2 linked regions of the Desulfomonile tiedjei DSM 6799 genome follow. The protein of the gene in region 1 interacts with the protein of each later gene in a pairwise test. Links are inferred from orthologs where the notes say so. Each region holds a gene or a part of one and is shown in the gene's direction. Other genes may lie near its edges.

Region 1 (12,020 bases):
CCATACTTTTTCGGTATAATGCGATTTAGCATTGAGAGCAAAATGTCGTACCCTCAACTTCTATAGCACAACTGATACCGATTCGCTTTTCTTTTTGTAATCTGGCAGGTTGGAGGTATCCTTCGCTACGAACGGCACCGCCTGACTTCGCTTCGGAGACATGCCGGGACCGGATTTGCCAGATGTTACTTCTTTGAATGCACATTGGCATAATTCACTTCAATATTTACCAACATTTCGGGATTCCGGAACTTTTTCTCAACGGTCTTTGACGTACTAAGTATGTGCTTTTTGAAAAAAAGAAGGCACTGTCACGGGCCGGTAGAGTGAAATTGATTCGGGCGAAAATGAAGAAGCCGTGTAGCCTGGCAGGAATTGCTGTAGAGACAGAATAGCGCGAATGACTACGTAAAAATTGACGCTGGTTTCCAACGGCTTCCGCTCTTCATGAAACGGACCGTCCCGACGGATTCGCAATTTTTGACGATTCCGTCACGAGGAGGTGTTCTCATGCTGTATTGGGCAATCGTGTTTCTCATCATAGCGTTAGTAGCCGGTGCTCTGGGCTTTGGCGGAATAGCGGGAACAGCGGCTACAATCGCCAAAATCCTGTTTGTCGTCTTCCTGGTGCTCTTTTTGGTATCGCTCGTCTCAGGATGGCGAAGACCACCGGTATAGCGCTCCGATTTTGGAAGACATTCTTGCCTGCACCTGGTGTTCGAGACTGAGTCTCGTCCGAGTGGAAAACTGCGGCCTGGTCTCCCATTGGCCGAAGAGTCGAAGAATAGGTCGAGCAGCGAACTCGACAGAATGCCTCCGACACGGCCGAGAATTTACGCTCGCCCGCATCCATTAATACGAAAAGAAAAATTTGAATATAGAGGAGATTTCCTATGTCAACATTGTTGTTGATCGTTTTACTCGTTTTGCTCATAGCGGCTTTGCCTGCTTGGCCGTACAGCCGAGGTTGGGGGTATTACCCTAGTGGAGGTTTGAGCCTGGTCTTGATTATCATTCTGCTTTTATTGGTATTCGGAATGATCTAACACGCACGACATGCACCACTCACACACGGCTGAGACCCTATGCAATCGTTCACGTATAGTTATTGTGCTTAACAGCATGTCCGTCAACAGTCCATAGGGTTCGAGCCGCGTGTTCTCATTCATCCCGCAGCATAAAACCATCTTCTCGCTGAGTGCGTCCGAAGCAGTGATCCAACCTGATCGAGATTCGATGAAGATTCGTTGAAACACCGTCAAAACAATTTGTTTCCCTCCTTTCCCTCATGCAGGGGCGGGTATAAACTATATTGCGAGAGGTTTGTCAAATGAGTTGTGCTGATAGAATCTTCCTAAAATTGAAAGTGTGTGGATTGTAATGTCAACGTTTAATTCTTTTTTTCGTGCACATCTGGGCTGCATTTCGGTTTGCGATACGGAGCTGTTTATGGCTGAACTGCGAGATCTCCGTCTTGCAGATGGAATTCCCGATGTTCTGTTGTTTCTCTCTCATCCGAAAACCATCAGTGTCGGTCTCAAGGATAAAGCCAGCAGTCACCCCAAGGATCTGCTCGTTCCCATGGAACGCTTGGACAAGGAGGGAATTGCTTTCGTCAGGTCCGTGAGAGGGGGGGGGATCACGTATCATTGGACCGGTCAACTCGTTTGCTACCCTGTCATGAAACTCGGGTCTCGGGAACGGGATATTCCTGCTTACATGAACCGGCTCGAAAGAGTCGGAATGGAGACTTTGCAGCATTTTGGGCTTTCCGTCCGTCGTCGTCGCGATTCAGCCGCTCACGTGGGGCTCTGGTTAGGAAATAAGAAGATTGTCTCCATGGGAGTCCGGGTAAGTAGATGGGTGACAAGCTTCGGTTTTGCAATTAATCTGGAAGGAGACTTTTCGCCGGCCTCGTACGTGAGGCCCTGCGGATTAGAGGGGGTGCAATTAACGACTCTGGAAGAATCTCTCGGGTTCGCTCCGTCACGCGAAACCGTGATGAATCAGATAAGCGAAAAATTTGCTTCGATATTTCAACGAGAATCGACAAATAACACTCAGGTGCTTCGCGAGAGAATAGCATCCATTACGGAGCATCTGGGAAAAATGGGAGACGGCGCATATGGACAAAGAGCAGTTGATTCAAGTAATGGATCCGGAAGGGAATGCCGATCCAAAAGCTATTGAGGGAATTTCCGAGGCCGATCGCCTCAAAATGTATCGTCTTATGGTGTTTACACGTTTGTGGAACACAAAAGCTCTCAGTTTACAGCGCCAGGGCCGCCTGGGGACTCTTGCATCGGTGCGGGGACAGGAAGCGGCAAATATCGGAATGGGAATGGCCCTCAGACCCGATGACTGGTTTTGCCCGGCATTTCGTGAATATGGAGCGATGTTCACAAGAGGTGTGGACCCGGTGAAATTGTTTCAATACTGGGGCGGTGATGAACGGGGAGCTGCACCTCCAGGCGATTCCCACATGCTTCCGGTTTGTATTACCGTTGGTTCTCATCTATGCCACGCGGTAGGGCTTGCGTTTGCAGCCAAAATGCGGGGCGACAAAATCGCGGTTATGTCTAGCTCCGGGGATGGTTCCACATCTCAAGGCGACTTTCACGAAAGCCTTAATTTCGCTGGAGTATACAAACTGCCTGTAGTTTTCGTCATTCAAAACAATGCGTGGGCTATTTCCGTTCCAGTGGCGCATCAGACCGCAACTAAAACTCTTGCAGAGAAAGCCTGTGCGTACGCAATAAATGGTGCTCGGGTAGATGGAAACGACGTCTTTGCGGTCTACCTCACGATAAAACGACTCCTGGACGAAGCTCGTGCTGAATACAAACCTTCCCTCGTGGAACTGGTGACGTACCGTATAGACGATCACACCACCTCTGACGATGCGAGCCGATATCGTACCGAAGAGGAAGTGGCTGTCTGGCGTGCCCGAGACCCCATCGATAGACTACGAAAGTTCCTTATGGCTCATCACGGATGGGACGACACTAAGGAAAATGAACTTCTTTCAGAGCTGAGCGCTCAGGTGGAGAAAGCAGTTCAGGATTTTGAGGCACTCCCGCAGCCCGAGCCTACACAAATGTTCGAACATATTTATGCTGAAATGCCGTGGAACCTGCGCGAGCAACGAGAACTGCTGCTGGCGCGCACCGGCAAGGATGAGGGGTAGGAACATGGCACGCTTATCAATGGTTGAGGCTATCAATAGAACCTTGCACGAATTGATGGAGCAGGACGACAGGATAGTCGTGCTTGGAGAAGATGTGGGAGTCGATGGAGGAGTATTCAGAGCCACAGTTGGGCTCCTCGAAAAATTCGGCCCCATGAGAGTCATTGACACTCCGCTCGCGGAAAGCACAATTGTCGGTTCTGCAATTGGCATGGCTATTTACGGTATGAGACCCATTGCGGAGATTCAATTCGAAGGATTCATATTCAAATCGTACGATCACATTTACAGCCATGCATCACGTTTGCGCAAGAGATCGCAAGGGGGTTACGGGGTTCCTCTGGTCATACGTGCGCCGTACGGAGCTGGTGTCCGAGCGCTGGAACATCATTCGGATGCCCCGGAAGCTCTGTTCACGCATATTCCCGGTCTGAAGCTGGTGATCCCGGCGACTCCGTCGGATGCCAAAGGACTCCTCACGTCCGCAATCGAGGATCCGGACCCGGTGATTTACTTCGAACCGAAACGCTTGTACCGCCTCTTTAAAGAGGAAGTGCCCGAGGGACGCCACACAGTTCCAATCGGTCAGGCACGACTGGTTCGTGAAGGTCACGACATCACGATCGTCACGTACGGAGGAATGGTAAGCGTGTGTGAAAAGGCCGCTCAACATGTGGCTTCTGAGGGAGTTGAAGCAGAAGTAATCGATTTGCGCACTATTTGGCCTTTCGACATCGGCGCAATCGTGGAGTCGGTTACGAAAACAGGGCGGCTCATTGTGTGTCATGAAGCTCCTCGATCTTTCGGTGTCGGTGCGGAAATCGTCGCTCAGGTAAGCGAACGGTGCCTCTTGTCTCTCCTTGCTCCTATTCGCCGAGTCACCGGAAACGACATCACCGCGCCATTGGCCAAATTGGAGGAGTACAACTATCCCGATACGGAACAGGTAGTTCGGGCTATCCATGAAACTGTGCAGTTCTAAATTGTTGCAGGAGGAGGAGAATTGTTATGAGATACGTATTCAAACTGCCGGATGTAGGGGAAGGCATTGCTGAAGCCGAAATAGTCGAATACCTGGTCAAGGTCGGAGACCAGGTGTCCGCAGATCAGCCGGTAGTGAGGATTGAAACCGATAAAGCCGTTGTGGAACTTCCTTGTCCCGTGAAGGGAGTCATAGCGGAAATCCCTTTTAATCCGGGAGATTCGGTTGAAGTCGGTCAGACGATTCTGGTCATTGAAACCGAAGAAGCTGCTAAACAGGAACGGGCGGAATCGCCTGAACCGCAAGAGGCACCACCTGCCGAGAAGAAACCCGCACCTCCCGCCGAAACTCCTCCTCCCAGTCCCTTGATGAAAGAACGGCCTGAGGGAGAGCCGACGCCCCCACCCCCTGCGGCACGGGTGCAGGCGACCCCGCATACGAGGAAGCTTGCCCGGGAACTCAAGGTTGATATCAACACAGTACAAGGAACCGGGCCTCACGGCCGTATCACTGACGAAGACGTACGAAGAGCAGCGGAAGGCGAAAGAGCTGCTCCACCACCTAAACCCGTACCTGCAGCAGTCCCGAAACGGGAAGAAGTCATGCCTGAGCCTGCAGCCGCGGGTGCGGACTTCGACAAATACGGACCGATCAGGAGAGAACCCCTCCGTGGTGTAAGAAAACGTATTGCGGAAGTCATGGTGAAATCCGTATCCACAATACCGCACGTAACCCATTTCGATGAAGCCGATGTCACAGAACTTATGGCAGTTGTCGAACGCGAAAAGCCGTTGGCCGAGAGCAGAGGATTCAAGCTCACGGTGCTTGCCTTTGTAATCAAGGCTGCAGCAGCGGGATTAAAGCAGTTTCCGATGCTCAATTGTTCGCTTGACGATCAGACCGGCGACATCATTTACAAGGATTACTATAACATCGGGTTCGCGACTGACACAGAATCCGGTCTCATGGTTCCCGTGATCCGGGATGTGGATCGGAAATCCGTGCTCCAGATTGCCGGCGAGTTGCAAGAACTGAGCAAGAAAGCCAGGGCCAGATCCATAGAGCTTGACGACATGCGAGGCGGAACCTTTACCGTGACCAATGTGGGAGCTTTAGGAGGTTCGTGGGCTACCCCAATAATAGTGCATCCGCAGGTCGCAATACTCTGTCCCCTGAGGGCGCAACCCAAAGCAGTAGTGCAGGACGGCCAGGTGGCAATCCGAACCATCATGCCTTTGACTCTGTCATTCGATCATCGGGTATTGGATGGGGCGGATGCCGCACGATTTCTCAATTTTGTCATAGGTCTCTTGAACGATCCCATGCGTATGCTGGTCGATATGGCATGAATGGTAACAGAACCACAGTCTCGGTCCCGACCTGAGCGAATTGAACGGGGTTCGGGACCGATCGGGAGAATCTCATGGTAGTAGGTGACTTTGCCCAGGGAACCCAGGTGGCAATTATCGGTGCAGGTCCGGGAGGCTATGTTGCAGCCATCCGGGCAGCACAACTGGGTCTTGAAGTTACCCTGGTTGAAAAGGGATTACTGGGAGGCGTGTGCCTCAATTGGGGATGCATCCCCTCCAAGGCGCTCATATACGTCGCAGACCTGAAGAATCGTATCGAACAGGCTGACAAGATCGGGCTTATCGTAAGGGACGTTTCCATCGATTTGCCGAAGCTCGTTCAATGGAAATCCGACGTAGTGGAAAAGCTCCGTAAAGGCGTGGCTTCCCTCATGTCTCAGCACAAGATAGAGGTTGTTACGGGAACTGCTCACTTTACGGGAGAAAACTCCTTCTCGGTTGAAACTTCCGACGGAGTGCGGCGTTTTGAATTCCGTAACTGCATCCTCGCCACGGGTTCTTCAGCCGCGGAACTTCCGGGTATGCCGCGGGACGGAGAGCTCGTAATCGATTCAACGGATGCTCTGGACCCCAAAAACATTCCGGAACGGTTCGTGGTAATAGGAGCAGGTTCGGTTGGTCTGGAAATGGGCACCTTTTACGCCAAGCTCGGCTCCAAGGTTACGATTCTGGATGCAGTGGACCGTCTTTTACCGATGCTCGATCCGGACATCGGGCGAGCTATGGAGCGTGCTCTCAAGCATCTCAAAATCGATCTTATCCTGAAAGCCAAAATTCAAGGTCTGAAACGTGAAAACGGTACGGGCGTCCTGCAGTATTCGGCCTCTGACGGGGATAAATCTATTACAGGGGACAAGATTCTTGTGGCCATAGGGAGGCGTCCGAACACCAGCGGAATCGGATTGGAAAAGGTTAAAGTGAAGCTCGACTCGAAAGGGTTCGTACAAGTCTCGGAGACCATGCAGACGTCGGTTCCGGGCATCTACGCAATCGGAGATATTGTTTCAGGCCCCATGCTGGCCCACAAGGCTTCCTTCCAAGGCAAAATCGCTGCAGAAGTGATTGCGGGGGAACCGGCCGCTTTTTCCGGAGTAGAAGTTCCCGGTGTCATCTTCAGTGACCCCGAAATCGCTACAGTCGGACTTTCCGAACAGGATGCCCTGGCCCAGGGGATTCCTGTGAAAGCAGGGGTGTTTCCATTCAGAGCGATGGGCCGTACGCTGACCATGGCAGAAGAGGGCCCCGGTTTCGTGAAAATAGTCTCCGATGCCGAATCCGAAACCGTCCTGGGAGTGCATATTGTCGGCCCCCACGCTTCGGATTTGATCGCTGAAGGATGCCTCGCGGTCGCGTCAGCCTCCCATGTGGACGATTTGACGCTCACGATCCATCCTCACCCCACACTGCCGGAAACCATAGAAGAAGCCGCAGAACAGGTGGAAAACAAGGCTATACACATTTTTTCAGCGAAGAAATCGGCTTTTGGGGCAAAATGAAGCCTATAGGGCGATTGTCAAAGATTTTGACGTTTATCCGACGATCCTATGCAAGATATTAGTGGGAACCGACCTCCCTGCCGGTCTATTGCATCGATATCATTATCATATTGAAGATGTGCCGGCACGGAGGCCGCTCCCCACCAAGATTCTGAATCTTCAATCGGACATTCATTCTGGCAACTGCTATACAGGATGTGATGAGCAAAGCGAACCGCATCGGGTTCATGTAAGGGCCTCGAATGATGCGTTCCCGTTGGTCACCCCATCATTCTGTGCATTATGCTAATGCCTTAGAAAAATTGAGCCCCAAATGCGTCCGGAATAACTTCGATCTCGGTGGGCGGTCCTACGGTAACCAGGACAACGTCGAACCTGCAGGGTGGTGGCTGACGATAACGCCTGTCCAGGTACGCTTGAGCAACCTGGACAACCTTGTTTCGTTTCCGGCGATTTATGGATACGACAGGGCTGAGGCTGGATGCTAAAGATCGGGAGCGGACCTCGATGAACACAAGATCGCTTCCCTGACGAGCTATGATATCGATTTCACCAAGGCTGCATTCGAAATTCGTTTCCAGAATCCGATACCCGATGTCCTGTAAGTGTTTGGCAGCGAGTACTTCAGCTTTCGTACCTTTCCTGCGGGTCGGAGATCCCTTGTCCTCCCGCGAAAGGAGCTTTCCAAGGATGCCTTGTTTCGGGATCTTTGTCATACCCGCTGCGCTTTCAAAGCAGTCAATGCCGGACATCTTTTCCCCCCCTTTTGTAAAGGGGGGACAGGGGGGATTTTGATCTAACATACTGAAAATCCCCCTAAATCCCCCTTTATAAAAGGGGGACTTTGATCGCTATCCGGATTTTCTGATCTGTGCCAACCAACCGGTTTGTCTTCATCAGTCCACCACATGACCTAAGCTAAAGGCATAATCCATTTGTAGAAAGGTTTCCCGGACTGATCTCTTTGAAGCCGTATCAGTTTCGCTTCTCCCGAAGCATTCGTTCGTGCAGACGTCTTGCCTGTAGCGAAAAGGCCTCGAGCCGAGCCTCTATGATCTGCGGAAAAGCATTGCCGTCAGTCTCGATTGCAAGAAACGGCAATTTTTGATCTCTTTCCAGCACTGCAAGGGGACTTGGCCCATGCCCATTGGTCTTTTGCAGGAGTTCCCGCTTTTCGCCGGTAGTAAATTTTTCGTTGAGTATGGATTCCGCAACTCGCGAGGGCATGCATCCAAACGGACCTATGGAGATAATGCCGCAAGACGGATGCAGGATTTCATGCAAAGCCGCTCCAACCGTAAGGATAGCTTCACCGGTGAGCATGGGAGAAACGAATTTCTCGCCCGCACGGATGAGGTCCTCCACATCGAGCACTTCATGGAAGAAAAGTCCCGAAGGAGCCAGAAGCCCGCGGATTTTGCGATCGAAATAGGATTTTACCACGTATCTGATCCAGAACGGGATGTCAGGTTTCCCTTCAATCTTATTCTTGATCAGCCAGTCAACATATTTGATCCATTCGCTGGTCTGAGATGTGCGAACGATAAAACCGCGATCCGCCATCTTCTCCACAAGATTTTGCAGCGAAATAGGATCGTTTCGCACGTATATCTCACCAATGAGCGATATTTTCGGTATTTCTTCATACGGCATTTTGAGGGGGATGCGACTGAGAACCGCAGCGGACGATTTGATCTGCTTTTTGATCTTACCCCAGGATTTATCGATTACATTCACGATTGCTCGCCATTCCCGGTAAAAGATCTCCAGGGCGGACTCGCGATCCTGTGCGGCAGCCATAATCGTGGACCAGATCTCATACATGGTGTCCCCGATAATTATGGCTCGCCAGGCAGGAAGGGTGAATCTGTCGCCGAGTCCCATATATCCATTCGAAGCATTCAGCGTGAGAACCGCTGCATTGGGAATCTGATAACGTTCGATAAGACGGCGCGAAAACACGTTGTACTGGCCGAACCTGCACGGCCCTCCTGCGCCCGGCATGAAATAGGCGGTAATCTCGTCTTTGGGACGGTCGTGCCACAGGTACTTCAGCATGGAGCCTACGGTAGTCTGGAGCGGCAGGCACTCTTTACAGGTCGAATTCCCTCGCCCGATCTTCAACACTTCCTCATCCGCGGGAGGTAATCCATGTGCCGTAATCCCTACGCTACGGAATGCATTTACGAGGATTTCGTGAGCAAACCGTCCCATTGCGGGTATTACTATGCGCACATTCGGATGATTCAACGGGTAATGCTTACCGTCCGGGGTTGCTATCACAGGCTTGCCGTTTACGACAGTGCACTCGGCCGCCCTAAACTCTCTGTATGAGGCAGCTATTTGCTTCTTGCTCTCCAGTTCCCGGTAGTACTGCACAATATCAAGGAAAGCTTCTATGCGGGTTTCCAGCCCTGCATCCGCTGTATGGCTGTCCAGTTCCAGGGTAAGAGAAGGTTTTCTCCCCATTTCTTCCCGGAAATACCCCACAACAAAAGAATCCGGCCCGCACGAGAAGTTGCTGATAAACGTTCCGAATAGCTGAGGATGATGCTTGACGAATCGGGCTGCCTTGAGAAGCATACGCCCCATGGACCAGTACATGGTCTCTTCATCGTCAATAGTCTGGTCCTCGTACGGGAGCATATCAAAAGGAATAATCCTATACCCGCGTGAGGCAAATTTTCCGGGTATTCCTTTGTTTGCCTCCCCTGCAAAGGTGTTGTACGGTCTTCCGAACAGGACTATTCCCATCTGATCGGGATTCTGAGCCAATTCCTTCAGGATTTCCGTGCCCTTCGACCGCAGTCTTTCACGGAATTCCGTTTGGGCTTTTACACCAGCCTGAAAAGCTTTCTTCGCGGTTGCTTGCGAAGCACCAACTTCTGCTGCAAGTTTCACGAATTCCTGGAATACGGCATCGAAACCGCCGCTCAGATCAAGGTAAGGAGTGAGCACTTTCCGGGCAAGAGTCCCTTCGAACGTGCTCTTGAGATAAAAGGCCTCGCCCTGGACGAAAACGCACGTACAGGTATTATTATTCTCCTCGTCAGTAGGAATCCCTCTGATGTGCGGCAAAAAGAGAATGTCAGGGTTTTTGCTCAACAAGTTGTACATGAATCCGTGGGCAATCTCCACCGGATAGCAGAATGCAGCGTTCTGCTGGTCCACTCCCTTGGGATCGGGTTCATCCGGAAGCACCACCCGATACCCCAGTTCTGAGAAGTAGGCATTGAAAAAAGGAAAATAGGTGTTCATGAGAAAGGATCGGTTGAATCCAACAGTCGGGCGGTTGTCCTGTTCTGTGGAGAGACTCTCGAATACAAGCCTCTGACGGAAATCCACCATATCCAGAGACCGTTTATCGAACTCCACGTGCCGAATCAAGTTGACGTAACGGTTGCACGCTCCGCCGAAAGGATAGACCTTCTCCTCGATTTCGATACGGGCAATTTCACACCGCCGGTCGCACTTCTCCTTCCCTCCGCCGCACACGAAGGACTTCTTGTGGACCACTTCACGTCGTGCCAGTCGCTCGAGATCGAAGCTCTTCGCTTCCATGAGCCCTACTTCGATGCGGCGCTCCACTTCAAGTGCCACTCCGAATGCTCCCATGAGACCCGGTTCGGGCGGAACCACGATTTCTTTTCCGGTCAGTGCGGCCATTGCAGCCGGAATAGCTTCGTTGTAGCAAACACCGCCCTGCATGAAGACCTTTTTTCCGACCGGGCGGTTGCCTTTGACTCTGTTGGAATAGTTCATGCAAATCGAGTAAACCAGCCCCGCGACGATATCATTTACAGGAATGCCTTCCTGAGCCGCGCTCTTGATATCCGAGCCGATGAAGGCAGCGCATTGATCGTTGAAATTTGGCGGGTTCATGCCTGAATAGGCAACCGGGCCGATGTCCGTGACCTTGAGACCGAGGCTCTCTTTGGCGGATTCTTCGAGGAAAGACCCTGTTCCAGCGCTGCATGCCTCATTCATCGCGTAATCGCTTGGCACGCCGTTGGTGATATACGTATACTTGGCGTCTTGACCGCCAATCTCGAAAATGGTGTCCACTTCCGGATCGAAATGAACCGCGGCAGCAGCGTGGGCTATAATCTCGTTGATTACACCGTCCGTCATCGCGTGAAGCCCGGCTATCTGTCTCCCGGAACCGGTCACACCGAGCCCGACGATCTCCAGCGGCACATCGATCTGGTTTGCGAGACTGCGGTACACTTTTCTCGAAGCCCCAACCGGATCGCCGTCGGTTCGCAGGTAATCGGCCGCAAGAATAGCTTTATCGCTGCATCGCATGATCACGCCTTTTGTCGTGGTGGAACCCACGTCCAATCCCATGATCGTGCGATCGCCCGGTTCGGCTTTTCCTCTCGGGCGGTCTTTGAAATGGACCAAATGTTTGAATTCTGAAAGAGGTTTCAGGTAGCCGAACGCTGAGCCTTTTTTCTGAAAAACGTCATCCGGACCGGTGTACCTTTTGGTGGGGTTTTTCAGAGCCCACAGTGCAGCTCCGAGAGCTTCGAAGTACGGCGCTTCCTCGGGAATATGGAGATCCTCTACCTCCTTTCTGAGATAGTGAATCATTGTCTCGTTCTTTGAGGAGCCGCCCACGAGAACCACGTGTTTCTTGGGCAGCTTCTTGAGGAGTTCCACCACCTTGCCTGCCATCATCTTGGCAAGACCCGCCACCACCTGGTTCTTTGGAACACCTTTATTCAATGCATGCGTGCAGTCACTTTTGCAGAAAACGGAACACCTGCCCGAGACTTTGTGCGGATGATCTGAAATTCCCAGTCCCGCTACATCATCCAGCGATAAATTCATCCTGCCTATTTGTTGAAGAAAAAATTCTCCGGTCCCTGAGGCGCATTTATTGCCGGTCTGGATTCCCTGGATTCTTCCGCTCTCGTCCAAATGGTACACGAGAAATGTTTCGCCACCTGCGCTGATCACCACGCGATAAGGGCCGTCTGTTC
Region 2 (11,763 bases), 1.5 Mb from region 1 along the record:
GTAAGAGCCAGCCAACTACGCGCGCATTGCTCTTCCTCGGATTCGTGTTCAAAAAGTTCCAGATAATCTTGGGACTTGACCAGTTCCTTCACGTGTCCGGGGACTCGTTGATGGAAATCTTGTACTAAGCTCGTATAATGGCAGTGGGGACAGGTTGCTACGTCCGAGGATCGATTGCAGTCTTTAGGAACAACGCGAAAATCCAAACCATATCCGAAAGGAGACGTGTTCATGCCCTCGACGGTTCGACAATGAGAAAAGTGATTCATGCACAGAGGGCAACTCACTACGAGCACTGAATTGTTCACGCAATCCTCCTTGAGATCCATAACTGAATTGCACCTCCCCGAAAACCCGCGACAGCGATACCATATCATAGGTGATGGCTTTTAGCCAAGCGTTTCTTGAACACGAACTTTCTTTCTGGAGACAAACTCACCAGAATGATTAAATTATCTGAGTGAAATATGAAAAAAACCGGTTATTCAAACATCGCATACGAACAGGATTTGAACTCCGCGCAGCTTGAGGCTGTAACGGCTCCAGAAGGACCTCTGCTCATCATTGCCGGGGCCGGTTCGGGAAAGACCAGGACCATCGTGTACCGCGTTGCCTGGCTTGTGGAACAAGGGATAGAACCCGAATCCATCTTGCTGCTGACCTTCACGCGAAAGGCAGCCGAAGAGATGCTCTCGCGAGCATCGCAGCTCCTGGGTCTCAGGCTGACCGCCATTGCCGGAGGTACATTTCATTCCACGGGCAACATGTTGCTCAGAAGGTATGCGGCCCTTCTCGGATTCGATTCATCCTTTTCCATTATGGATCAGGGCGATTCCGTGGAAGCCATCGACCATGTGAAGAAGAACCTTGTTCCTCCTTTGACCGATCCAAAAGGATTCCCGAAGACCAGAACCATTGCGGAAATAATAAGCAGAGCAGTCGGATGTGCATGCAGTGTGAATGAAGCAATAGAAAAGCGTTGTCCTCATTTCGGCGAATTTGCCCCGGAGATCGACATTATCAAAGTCAAGTATGAGGAACATAAAAAGAATAATAATCTTATGGATTATGATGATTTACTCGTGAACACGATTAAGCTTTTGGAGGAACATCCGAGGATCAGGACGGAAATATCTGAAAAATGGAGATATGTGCTCGTAGACGAATACCAAGACACGAACCGGCTTCAGGCTCGCATTGTGCAACTACTCGCCTTTACTCACGATAACGTCATGGTTGTGGGAGACGATTCGCAAAGCATTTACTCGTTCCGGGGCGCTGATTTTACGAATATCGTAGAATTTCCGAATCTGTTTCCCGGAACGCGCATTATCCGACTGGAGGAGAATTACCGCAGCACCGCGCCCATCTTGAGTGTGACCAACAGCATCATTCAGCGGGCTGCTGCAGGTTACTCAAAGCGGCTTTTCACTCAGAAAACCGGAGGACCTCTCCCCATAAGCGCCCGTTCATCTACGGAACGCCAACAGAGTAAATTTGTCGTCCAGTGCGTGCGGGAATTAAACGAGCATGGCGTGGAACTGAACGAAATAGCCGTGCTTTTTCGAGCAGGGTTCCATTCCTTCGATTTGGAAAGCGAACTGACGCGCAATAATATCGCTTTCGTGAAATACGGCGGATTCAAGTTCCTGGAAAGTCAGCACATAAAGGATGTGCTTGCGCATCTCAAAGTGATCCACAATCCTGCAGACCGTTTGAGCTGGATTCGTATTCTCAAGCTTCTGCCGGGCGTCGGCGACAAGACCGCCCTTCAACTGGCCGGCACTATCTGCCAGGACGGCATACCCCGTTCCACTGCCCAGATCGTATCCAAGCCCCCGAAATATGGCAAAGATCTGGACCGGTTGCTTGAACTTGTTTTCCAACTCAAAAATGAGACAAATCCCATATCGCAGAAAGTGGAACTCATAAATGCCTATTACTTCCCCGTGCTCAAGGAAAAGTACGACAACTATCCCAAAAGAATGCGCGATCTGGAGTACCTGGCGGATTTGACTTCGAGTTACAAGAGCCTGAATAGATTTCTCAATGACATGGCTCTCGAGCCTCCGGATGAGGAGAGAAGCTCCGAAAGGGAGAGACAGGACAGCCTGGTGCTCTCCACCATACACTCGGCAAAAGGTCTGGAATGGCACACGGTGATCCTCATCTGGGCGGCGGAAGGCCGCATCCCCTCCCCGATGGCTCTCGTATCTCCCGATGATCTGGAGGAAGAACGCCGACTTATGTATGTGGCAACCACAAGGGCCAAACACAATCTCGTTATTGTGGCTCCGCATACTGCACTGGATCGAACCCGGGGACAGGTCCCGGTGAAGCTCTCCAGATTTGTCGAGGAGATTCCGCAGGATTATTTTCGCACCTATTCCGTTTGACCCTCTCGAGCGGTTTTACGAATAAGGCTTGTTTTATAGCCAGCAGAAACATTGATTATCCTTGATGCTTCCCTACTCTTTCTCTATAATCTGGCCTGTTTTGCTCAGGCTCCGAGCAAATCCCTTCAGAGAGCCGCATCTGCTGCACAGGAGAAAGAAAACAGCCTTATTCGGTCCCCCATGTATTTTGGGGATCAGGGGAACTGAAATCCACGCGATCCAGTGAATCCGTATGAAGCAGTTTCTGGAAAAACACCTCAAAGTATATCTTCACGAAGCCTCCAAGTTCATCTGGATTGCATGGATATGCTTCGCAATTTTTCTCGTAACGGCAATCTTCAGAAACTATGTCGATACTGCATTTCTGAAGAGGTACGGCCCCAATTACATCCCCTATATGCTGGTGATAAACGCTATCCTGACGTTCTTCGTCATGGGGGTCATAGATCGACTGGGACGGAAATTTAGCGATTATATACTCCTATCAGCGTTCCTGGGGTTGTACGGTGTTCTCGTCACACTTCTCTTCTTTACCGTCAAAGCCGATCTGAGCATCTCATACCCGATACTTTACCAGTTGCTCTACTTGCTGGATTCAGTTCTGCTCGTTTACCTGTGGAATATTGCAGGAGATCTCTTCGATGCCCGCCAAGGCAAGAGAATATTTCCCCTCATTACCGCAGGACAGGTGCTCGGGACCACTGTGGGGAGTTTTCTCACCCGACCTCTGACCGTCTTGTTGAGGGGCGAAGATCCGGTTCTCCTCGTGTTTGCGGGAATCTCGCTCGCAATTGCGGTGTACATGTGGCGCACCGGGAGCGGATTTCTTTCCCATGTCAAACCGAAAATCCAGACTGTTCGCGGAGTAGCAAAAACTATCGGGCTGACCGAAGTTCCCCGATTGATCAAAGAATACCCAATTGTGCGCTATCTGGTCGTTACCGGATTAATACCCAACATTTTGCTTCCCATTTTCTTCTTTCAATTCAGTGTGGTGGCCAACAGCACGTTTCATTCGGAACAATCATTGATCTCATTTTTGAGCATATTCCGTGGGACAACAACATTAGTTACCTTTGTCCTGCTCTTTTTCATGGGGAGAATGTACTCCTCAATCGGGCTGGCCAACTCATCTATTGTTCAGCCATTGAATTTCGCGGTGCTCTTCGGATCCTTGCCTCTGTTCTTCAATATCTTTGTTGCTGCATACGGCCAGTTTTCCACAATACTCATTCAGAGAGCTATAGCCGGGCCTGTGAACAAGATTTTGTACAGCATTATCCCGTCTGACCTTCAGGCCTGGAGCAGAACGTTTATCCGAGGCAGTGTGTTGAAAGTAGGTATGCTTTCAGGCTCCCTCACCATGATATTTCTCAAGCCCTATCTTGCTCCCAAAAGTCTGTCGTATATCGCTTTTGTTCTCGCTCTTTACTGGCTTGTGGAGACACTGAATTTCCGAAAGCATTACACGAGAATACTGAAACAGGTTATTGCAGAAAAGCAGGTTGATTTCGAACAGATAGAAGCAGTACGGCCGTTCGAGGGAGCGGGAGCGACGGCAGAACTGGGGTCCGCTACTGTTGCCAATCGGGTAGAAGAGTCCGTTGAAATGCCGGAACGAGCTGCTCCGGTTATGGACCCCGAGATCGCTCTAAAACTCCTTGATGACGAGAACTCTCTCACGAGAGCGGAAGCAGCGGCTTCGTTTGCTCAATCAAAAGATATGCGTGCAGTGCGGAAGCTCATTCAGCTTCTGGAAGACACTGATGACGACGTGAGGCAAGCCGCGATTGAAGCGCTCATGGGGTACGGCGAACTCATTCTCCCATTCCTTGAAGTTTCCCTGTTGGAAGCGCCGCCTCGCACAAAGCAGGCTATTCTCGAAGTCATACGGCTTTCGGGATTGACGGAATTTGAAATAGTGCCGTTTCTCGGTAAAGAACTTGCTCAAGCGTACTGGCATCTCATAGCAGTCAGAGATCTCGACCGAATAGAAGGTATGAGCGTGAAAATGCTCAAGGATCACCTTCTAGCGGCAAATGAGGAACACCTGAGTCTGATTTTCTATGCGTTATGGGTCTATCATACCGACATGAGACTCATGTACCAGGCACTTAAGTCCGAGTCCGCTTCTATTGCGGTCGAACTGGTAGAGAACTCCATACAAAAGGAATTGAGTCCGTATCTCATTCCGCTTATTGAAGACATTCCCTTAAATGAAAAAATCGAGGAAGGCAGAAAGCTCTTTCCGCTTGTGCGCAAAGAAACTCCTGAAAGAGTTGTTACTTTTCTGGTGGAATCGGACGATCCAATTACCCGTATGCTGGCGCTCTTCGTGATTGCCGAGCAGATGCCCGAATACTCCTTCTTGCCGGTTGTTGAATCCAGGCTCAGCGACGACCAACCCCATGTTCGCGATATTGCTGATTACGCTTTGAAGCGCATTCTCCACGAGGACATAACCATGCCCGACATAATCGACAAAATCAATAAACTCAGGACTTTCACTATTTTTGAAGGGATGGGTGTTCGCGAACTGCATGCGATCTCCTCGGTGATTTCCGTTGAGACGTTCTCACCGGGAGAAGTCCTTATCAAGCAAGGAGAAGAGAACTCCTCCATCTATCTTATTGTTTCCGGACAGATAACTATCTACGAGAAATACGGCACAGACGAACAGAAGGCGAAAGCCACAGTTGGCGAAGGAGCATTCCTTGGAGAATTAAGCCTGTTCACCCGCATGCCTCCGAACGCAACGTGCGTGGCGGATGTCGTTACCGAAGCATATGTGTTGCGACATCATCAATTCCAGGAAATCATGAAAGTTTATCCGCAAATCGGAATAAATCTGTGCAGATTCTTTACTATGAAGCTCCGGCAGGTTGCTTATTGAGCCTTTTGGATTTCCGGAATCGCTAATTTCCACCAGCTTGCGTTCAACCGTGCCGAAATCCGATAGTTTTTCTTGCATTCCTCCTCTGCTCTACCATTCCTTTGGAATTTTGGTCTTCTTTTTAAACTTGTCTTTCGTACAAAATTCCATCAATGTACGTTGAACAAACGTATCCGGACCAAACATTCCCTTTCAAGAAATTCACGCGGAGAAGTGCATGGATCGGCACAATTCCAAGGAAGAGCTTGTACAGGAGATTCGCGCTTTACGGCGAAAGATAAACGAACTCGAGAATCAGATAGCATCTACGCTTATACCGGGCAAGCACGAGGTCGGCCCGCAACCGGCGACGGAATTCGGGCGAAAATTTCTGGAAGCGATCCGCACAAAAGATTTTCTCCAGGGAATTCTCGATAGCTCGACACTCGTATCAATAGTGCTCACGGATTTGGATCAAAACGTGCTCTTCTGGAATACGGGCGCGCAGAACATCTTCGGATATTCATCAGATGAGATGATAGGGAGCAAGATCACTCGTTTGTACCCTCCCGATGCTCTTAGCACAGAAACCGTGGAACAGCTTCGCACTGTGATCCGTACCAAGAGCGGAGCAGTACACGGAAACATGCAGCAACTCACCAAAGACGGCCGCACCCTTATCATCTCACTGGCACTGTCCCCGATGATCGACACGGACGGTGAAGTTCAGGGCATTCTCGGTGTGGGATTGGACGTTACTGAAGAAATTCTCCGGCAAGAGGAAATCCTCAAGCTCCTGGAGCAAGTCCAGACGACCCAGGATATGGCGGTCTTTTCTTTGGCCAAATTGGCCGAATCCAGAGATGCCGAAACCGGCTCGCATCTGATTCGCATTCAGAAATACTGCAGAATTCTCTGTAATCGGCTTTCCGACATGCATCAATACCGCGATATCGTTACCGATCACTATACTACCGACCTGATACGCTCCGCTGTGCTCCACGACATCGGGAAAGTGGCCATGCCGGATTCTATCCTGTTGTCGCATGAGCTGTTCACGGTGACGGAACGAGAGATAATGAAACGCCACACTCTTCTCGGAGGCAAAGCTCTGGAAGAAGCAGTCACGACACTAGGCGAAAAAAGCTTCCTGTCGTTAGGCATGGAGGTCGCCTATTACCATCACGAAAAATGGGATGGTACCGGCTATCCGTATGGATTGAAGGGAGAGGAAATACCTCTTTCAGCCAGAATCGTGTCGCTCGTCGATGTATATGATGCCCTAACCTCGGAGAGACGGTACAAGAGACCTTTCAGCCACGAAGAAGCCAGCCTGATCATTCAGGAGGGCCGGGCAAATCATTTCGATCCCGGATTGGTGGACGCTTTTTCCGATGTACAGCAGGAGTTCCACATTATTCGCGACGCAATAGCGGGACCGTTGACAGGATCCGATTTCTCGGAGACTATGGCCTCAATATAGTTGCAATGAAAACCGACCCAAGGCGAGGCACATCGTGACCGAATACCTGGTAAAAATCTTCACGGAAACCGCAGCCAATACGGCCGCCGACCCCGTGGTTGTGAACAGCTACGAAGAATTAAACAATATCATTGCACAGCTTGTTGAAAATGACGGACCGGTCTATTGTCCGAGGATCACGGAAAAAGAAAAGGCCGTATCGATTCCTCAGGATCGCTTGACTGATAATTATCGCGAAGCATCGGTATGCATTGAAGAGGTTCGCGGAGCTATCGCCGAAACCGGAAGCCTGATTTGTACTAGTGAAAACGGCTCGACCGTACAGGCTGGATTGCTCCCGGCACACCATATTGCCATGGTCTCGTCACGTAATATTTACCATAAACTAGATGACTTCTTTGGCGCAGGCAGCTCACCCTTGCCCACAAACATCACCCTGGAAACCGGTCCCAGTCGTACTGCAGATATCGAATTGACTCTTACCATCGGTGTTCACGGCCCCGAGCGACTGAGCATTATCGTGTTTAACGAGGATTGAGCCCAAGGACTCCACACTCAAAACGTTGAAGATTCTTCATACGGCCTCTCGATTCTGTACGGTACTTCTCTGTTTTATCCTCACCATAAGAGCGGTCAATGCTGCTGGTGTCACCCCCGGAACACGGGAAATCTGCCCAAGGGATCTGGGCTGCACGGATTTCAGTTTTTCCTGGAGTTCGCGAGAAAGTCCGGGGATGGCTTCATAGTCCATGTCTTCCGGGACGAGCACCTTTTCCATTCGCCTGAATTGCGCGGCTTCCCTGTTCTGCCGCTCGATATATCCTTGATATTTTATTTGAATCTCAATCTGTTTGGCTACTCGAACATCGATGACAAGAGGAAGGATTCCCAGATTCATCAGATCCTCGAGCATTATTTCGGGCCGTTTCAACAGCTTGTTTCCTGAGATCGTTTCCCGGAGTTCTTTTCCTCCCCTGGACATAATGAGATCGTTGATCTGTCCACCGGGCGTCACTCGCACGCTGTCCAGGAATTCGATGCGAGACTCCACCTCACGCATTCGCTCATCCAGCTCGTTGCCCATGAATTCAGGGATCAGCCCCAGTGAGACTCCCTTCTTCATAAGCCTTTCCGAAGCATTGTCTTCCCGCAAAAGCAGGCGATATTCAGATCGGGAGGTGAACATTCTGTACGGTTCATTTACGCCTCGGGTAACTAAATCGTCCACCATAACGGCCATGTACGATTCGGACCTGTCCAGAAGAAAAGGCTCTCGTCCCAGCACGGAATGAGCAGCGTTGATTCCGGCCCACAATCCCTGTGCTGCAGCTTCCTCGTACCCGGAAGTTCCATTGATCTGGCCGGCGAGATACAGGCCCTGGATGAGTTTGGTCTCGAGCGTAGATTTTAGCGCAGTCGGATGAATATAATCGTATTCTATGGCGTACGCGGGCCTGACGATTTCCGCGTTCTCCAATCCCGGAACCGACCGGACCAGGTCTACTTGGATTTCCGGCGGTAAGGAATTTCCCAACCCCTTTAAATACACTTCCGACGTGTGGAGTCCTTCAGGTTCCACTACAATAGGATGTCTCTCGCGATGAGGAAATCGCGCGACCTTGTCCTCCAGGGAAGGACAATACCGAGCCGGAGTTCCTTGAATAATCCCCGAATACAACGGTGATTTCAGAAGATTTCCAGCTACGATCTCGTGGGTCCTGGGTGAAGTATAGGTCTTGTAACAAGACCGTCTGGGCCTGTCGATCCGGGCTGTACGGAGAGAAAAAGGACTGAAATGTTCATCTCCCGAGTCCTTCTCCATAGCCGCAAAATCTATTGTGGAACCTTTGGCTCGAGGCGGCGTGCCTGTCTTGAAACGTCCATGGGGCAGTCCAAGGCTTTGCAGGTGCAACGCGAGTTCCCTCGCCGGGAATTCGCCGGAACGTCCTGCACCGTACGATACGTTTCCCACGTGGATGGTTCCGTCCAGAAATGTCCCGGTCGCGAGGATCACCACACGTGAAGTTACTTCGTATCCGGACCTTTCGATTATGCCTATGCATCGATTGTCCCGGACGAGCAATCGTTCAACCATTTCCTGCCGTATCAAAAGATTCGATTCTCGTTCGACTGCCGATTTCATCGCCAGGGAGTAATCGAGTCGATCGCATTGCATCCGGGATCCCTGCACCGCAGGACCTTTACTGGTACCGAGGATCTTATATTGAATACAAGAGGCGTCTGCCGCCCTGCCCATTTCTCCGCCGAGTGCATCGATCTCCTTGACCAGGTGTCCTTTTCCCAGCCCTCCAATAGATGGATTACAGGGCATCAGCCCCACGGTATCGGCATTGAGGGTGTACATCCATACGGAAAGCCCAATCCGGGCGCACGCCAGAGCCGCCTCGCACCCGGCATGACCGGCTCCCACGACAATGATATCTACATCCTGAGCACACATGAAATGTCCTCGCACCATGAACCATTCGAGAATTGAGGTACAAGTATACGGTATCATGCGCCAGGATCAAGTGGACAAAATAGAGGCTGGGCAAGTGGAGAGCGCGCTGCTCGTGGAGCCGTCAAATAGTTAATAAACTACTTTAGCATATTGATACAAGTTGCCATATGCATTAAATTATTTTTGTATCAAACACAACAAAGCTTAAAGTTGATGTCGAAATCGAACTCATGTTTTTTATCACTTAAACGAATTATCCTCCCAGATTCAGGCTCCTTTGTATTGACCACTTACCTCAAAAATGATAATGTAGGTTTATAAAGTTTGAAAACAGATTGGTTTATTTATCTTTTTTTCAAAGGAGTATGGGTATGGTTTACAGACTCATATGCGTTGGTCTTGTGTTGGTGTTCCCGTTCCTCATAATAGCTTCTGCTCAGGCATCCTATTGTGGCCCGGGAGTGTGTCCGCCACCATTGAAAGTGCCTGTTTACGGAAATGCGGCTCCGGGCATGATGCCTCCAATGGCGGGTCCTGCTATGGCTGGTCCGCGGCCCATGGCGGGCTGTTTCCCTCAGCCCTGTCCTCCGCCTTCATGCGGACCTGAGGAAGGTTTCAACCCGATTGCAAAATTGTTCTCTGTTATCACGTTTCCTTTCAGAATGATTGGCAGCGCTTTTTCCAAGAAACAGTGCGAGCAGAATTTCTGTGCACCTCAGGGATGTATGCCCCTGGCACCTCCGTGCGGTCCGCCTCCGGTGACCAAATGCAAACCTGGTCCTATGCAGAAAGCACCGGCCTTCGGATACGGTCCCATGGGATACAATTGAGATCTGATTTGGGGGAATAGTAATTCAGTGCGGAGGGAACCTCTGGTTTCCTCCGAATTCTTCATACCACCTGCCCTACTCTGCACAATTTCTCCTTACAATCCCTCACAATATGACGATACGTTTTATAGCTGCAACTGCAGCGGCAGGATCGTCAACACACTGAAGCAGTTCCATGTCGTCAGGGCAGATCATACGATGCTTCATTAACATGGTTTTCTTGATCCATGAGATGAGATCCTTCCAGTAATCCTTTCCTAATAGAATTACCGGAAACGGCTTTATGCGATTCGTTTGAATCAAAGTGAGAGCTTCGAACATCTCATCCATAGTTCCGAATCCTCCGGGAAGAATAATGTATGCGACCGCATACTTGACAAACATAACCTTCCGCACAAAGAAGTACCGGAAATCGATGCTGATGCTCGTGTAGGGATTCGCTGTTTGTTCTCTGGGGAGTTGGATATTGAGACCGACCGATTTACCTTTGGCCTCGAATGCGCCTCGATTGACAGCCTCCATAGCGCCGGGACCTCCTCCCGTTACTACGGAGAAGCCGCTTTCCGCCAGCAGGCGACCGACTTTTCTCCCCAATTCGTATACAGGGCTGGATTCGGTGATGGAGGCAGAGCCGAACACGGAAACCGCCGGATATATTTCCTGCAAGTGCTCTATCCCGTCGACAAATTCCGAAATTATCCTGAAAATGCGCCAGCTTTCGTTGGCGCTGAGATCGTCGATGACGTATTGCTTATCGTTCATGAATACCTTCTTTTTGCAGGGGCTTGTGTAATAAAGAGAGGGAAGACTTGAGAAATCACCGAGTCGATTCTAGAATCGTCCTCGGGGCTTGTCAACCTTTAAAGGCTGGAATTACGAGAGCTTTCATAAATCCGCGTTCACCGTTTCAGGCGCATTTCCCTATGTGTCGGGTGGCGAACGCATCCATTCAGATCACCAGTGTTCCGTTAGCACCGGTTCCTTCTACCTCGATAGTCGATATCTGCGAATGCTTGCAGATATCTCGGTATTGATGTATGAGGAGTGATACTGACCGGCCACATGTTTTGCCGTCTGGAACGGGGAAATCTCTTCCGTACCAAAGTACGGTGGGAAAGAGGCTTATGCATGGATCTGACGGAATACACTCGGGAAACCCTTCACGGGCTGGAGGGGGTATTCGTAATCGTCGAAACATTGAAAGCCGATATAGAAGCTGACGGTCTGACCGCAAACGACCTTAAGTCTCTTGTGGAATCGAAGCTTTCTGCCACAGACATAAAGATCCTGACTGATGAAGAATGGCGTGCCTCGGCGGATCACCCCTGGCTTTACGTAAGCATCAATACGATAAAGTTTCTCGCCGGTCATTTTTATTCTCTCGATTTACAGTTGAGACAAGAGGTCTCAATTGTTCGCGAGGCTACTGTCTCCACGAGTGCAGCGACCTGGGAACTCGGGTCCGTAGGATTTTCCGTAATTACGGAAGTGCCCGGTCGTGTACGTGCTGTCCTTGAAGGGTTCCTCGACAGGTTTATCCAGGACCATACTTTGGTGAACACCCGGCAGGAGGAATCGTCCATACCCCGGTAACATGGTTAATCGTCATTTTCTGCACGTTTCATAGGGTGTGAAGGTTTGTTGTGTTCGGACAAAAGTGATATAACTTCAGGGAGTAAAGCCGCGCGCTCATAAAAATGCAAAAGGGCGTTGCAGTTCCG

The links.
Region 2: the proteins of lpdA (region 1) and DESTI_RS13030 interact in binary tests that used the Escherichia coli proteins (3 or more experiments, as listed by UniProt). The link is inferred for Desulfomonile tiedjei DSM 6799 from one-to-one orthologs.

Annotation. Positions count from the first base shown.
Region 1 is NC_018025.1:1,583,850-1,595,869, reverse strand. What follows is about bases 4,870-7,813. They hold lpdA (dihydrolipoyl dehydrogenase), read left to right. Parts: upstream 4,870-5,592; coding sequence 5,593-7,035; downstream 7,036-7,813. Other genes in these bases: DESTI_RS06690 (YraN family protein), read right to left, coding at 7,329-7,787; DESTI_RS06700 (dihydrolipoamide acetyltransferase family protein), read left to right, coding at 4,870-5,518. In the rest of the region: DESTI_RS29760 (DUF1328 domain-containing protein), read left to right, coding at 511-678; DESTI_RS29755 (DUF3309 family protein), read left to right, coding at 894-1,046; lipoyl(octanoyl) transferase LipB, read left to right, coding at 1,450-2,190; pdhA (pyruvate dehydrogenase (acetyl-transferring) E1 component subunit alpha), read left to right, coding at 2,126-3,187; DESTI_RS06705 (alpha-ketoacid dehydrogenase subunit beta), read left to right, coding at 3,192-4,169; more of DESTI_RS06700, read left to right, coding at 4,196-4,869; DESTI_RS06685 (acyl-CoA dehydratase activase), read right to left, coding at 8,011-12,020. UniProt on the Escherichia coli protein: Lipoamide dehydrogenase is a component of the glycine cleavage system as well as of the alpha-ketoacid dehydrogenase complexes.
Region 2 is NC_018025.1:3,106,401-3,118,163, forward strand. The notes cover bases 1-2,931. They hold DESTI_RS13030 (ATP-dependent helicase), read left to right. Parts: upstream 1-467; coding sequence 468-2,396; downstream 2,397-2,931. Other genes in these bases: DESTI_RS13025 (DUF2225 domain-containing protein), read right to left, coding at 1-308; DESTI_RS13035 (cyclic nucleotide-binding domain-containing protein), read left to right, coding at 2,629-2,931. Also shown: more of DESTI_RS13035, read left to right, coding at 2,932-5,289; DESTI_RS28865 (HD domain-containing phosphohydrolase), read left to right, coding at 5,507-6,751; DESTI_RS28870 (LUD domain-containing protein), read left to right, coding at 6,786-7,289; tRNA uridine-5-carboxymethylaminomethyl(34) synthesis enzyme MnmG, read right to left, coding at 7,326-9,212; DESTI_RS13055 (hypothetical protein), read left to right, coding at 9,584-10,042; DESTI_RS13060 (LOG family protein), read right to left, coding at 10,148-10,804; DESTI_RS13065 (hypothetical protein), read left to right, coding at 11,171-11,635. UniProt on the Escherichia coli protein: A helicase with DNA-dependent ATPase activity. Unwinds DNA duplexes with 3'-5' polarity. Translocates on single-stranded DNA with 3'-5' polarity. Initiates unwinding more efficiently from a nicked substrate than double-stranded DNA.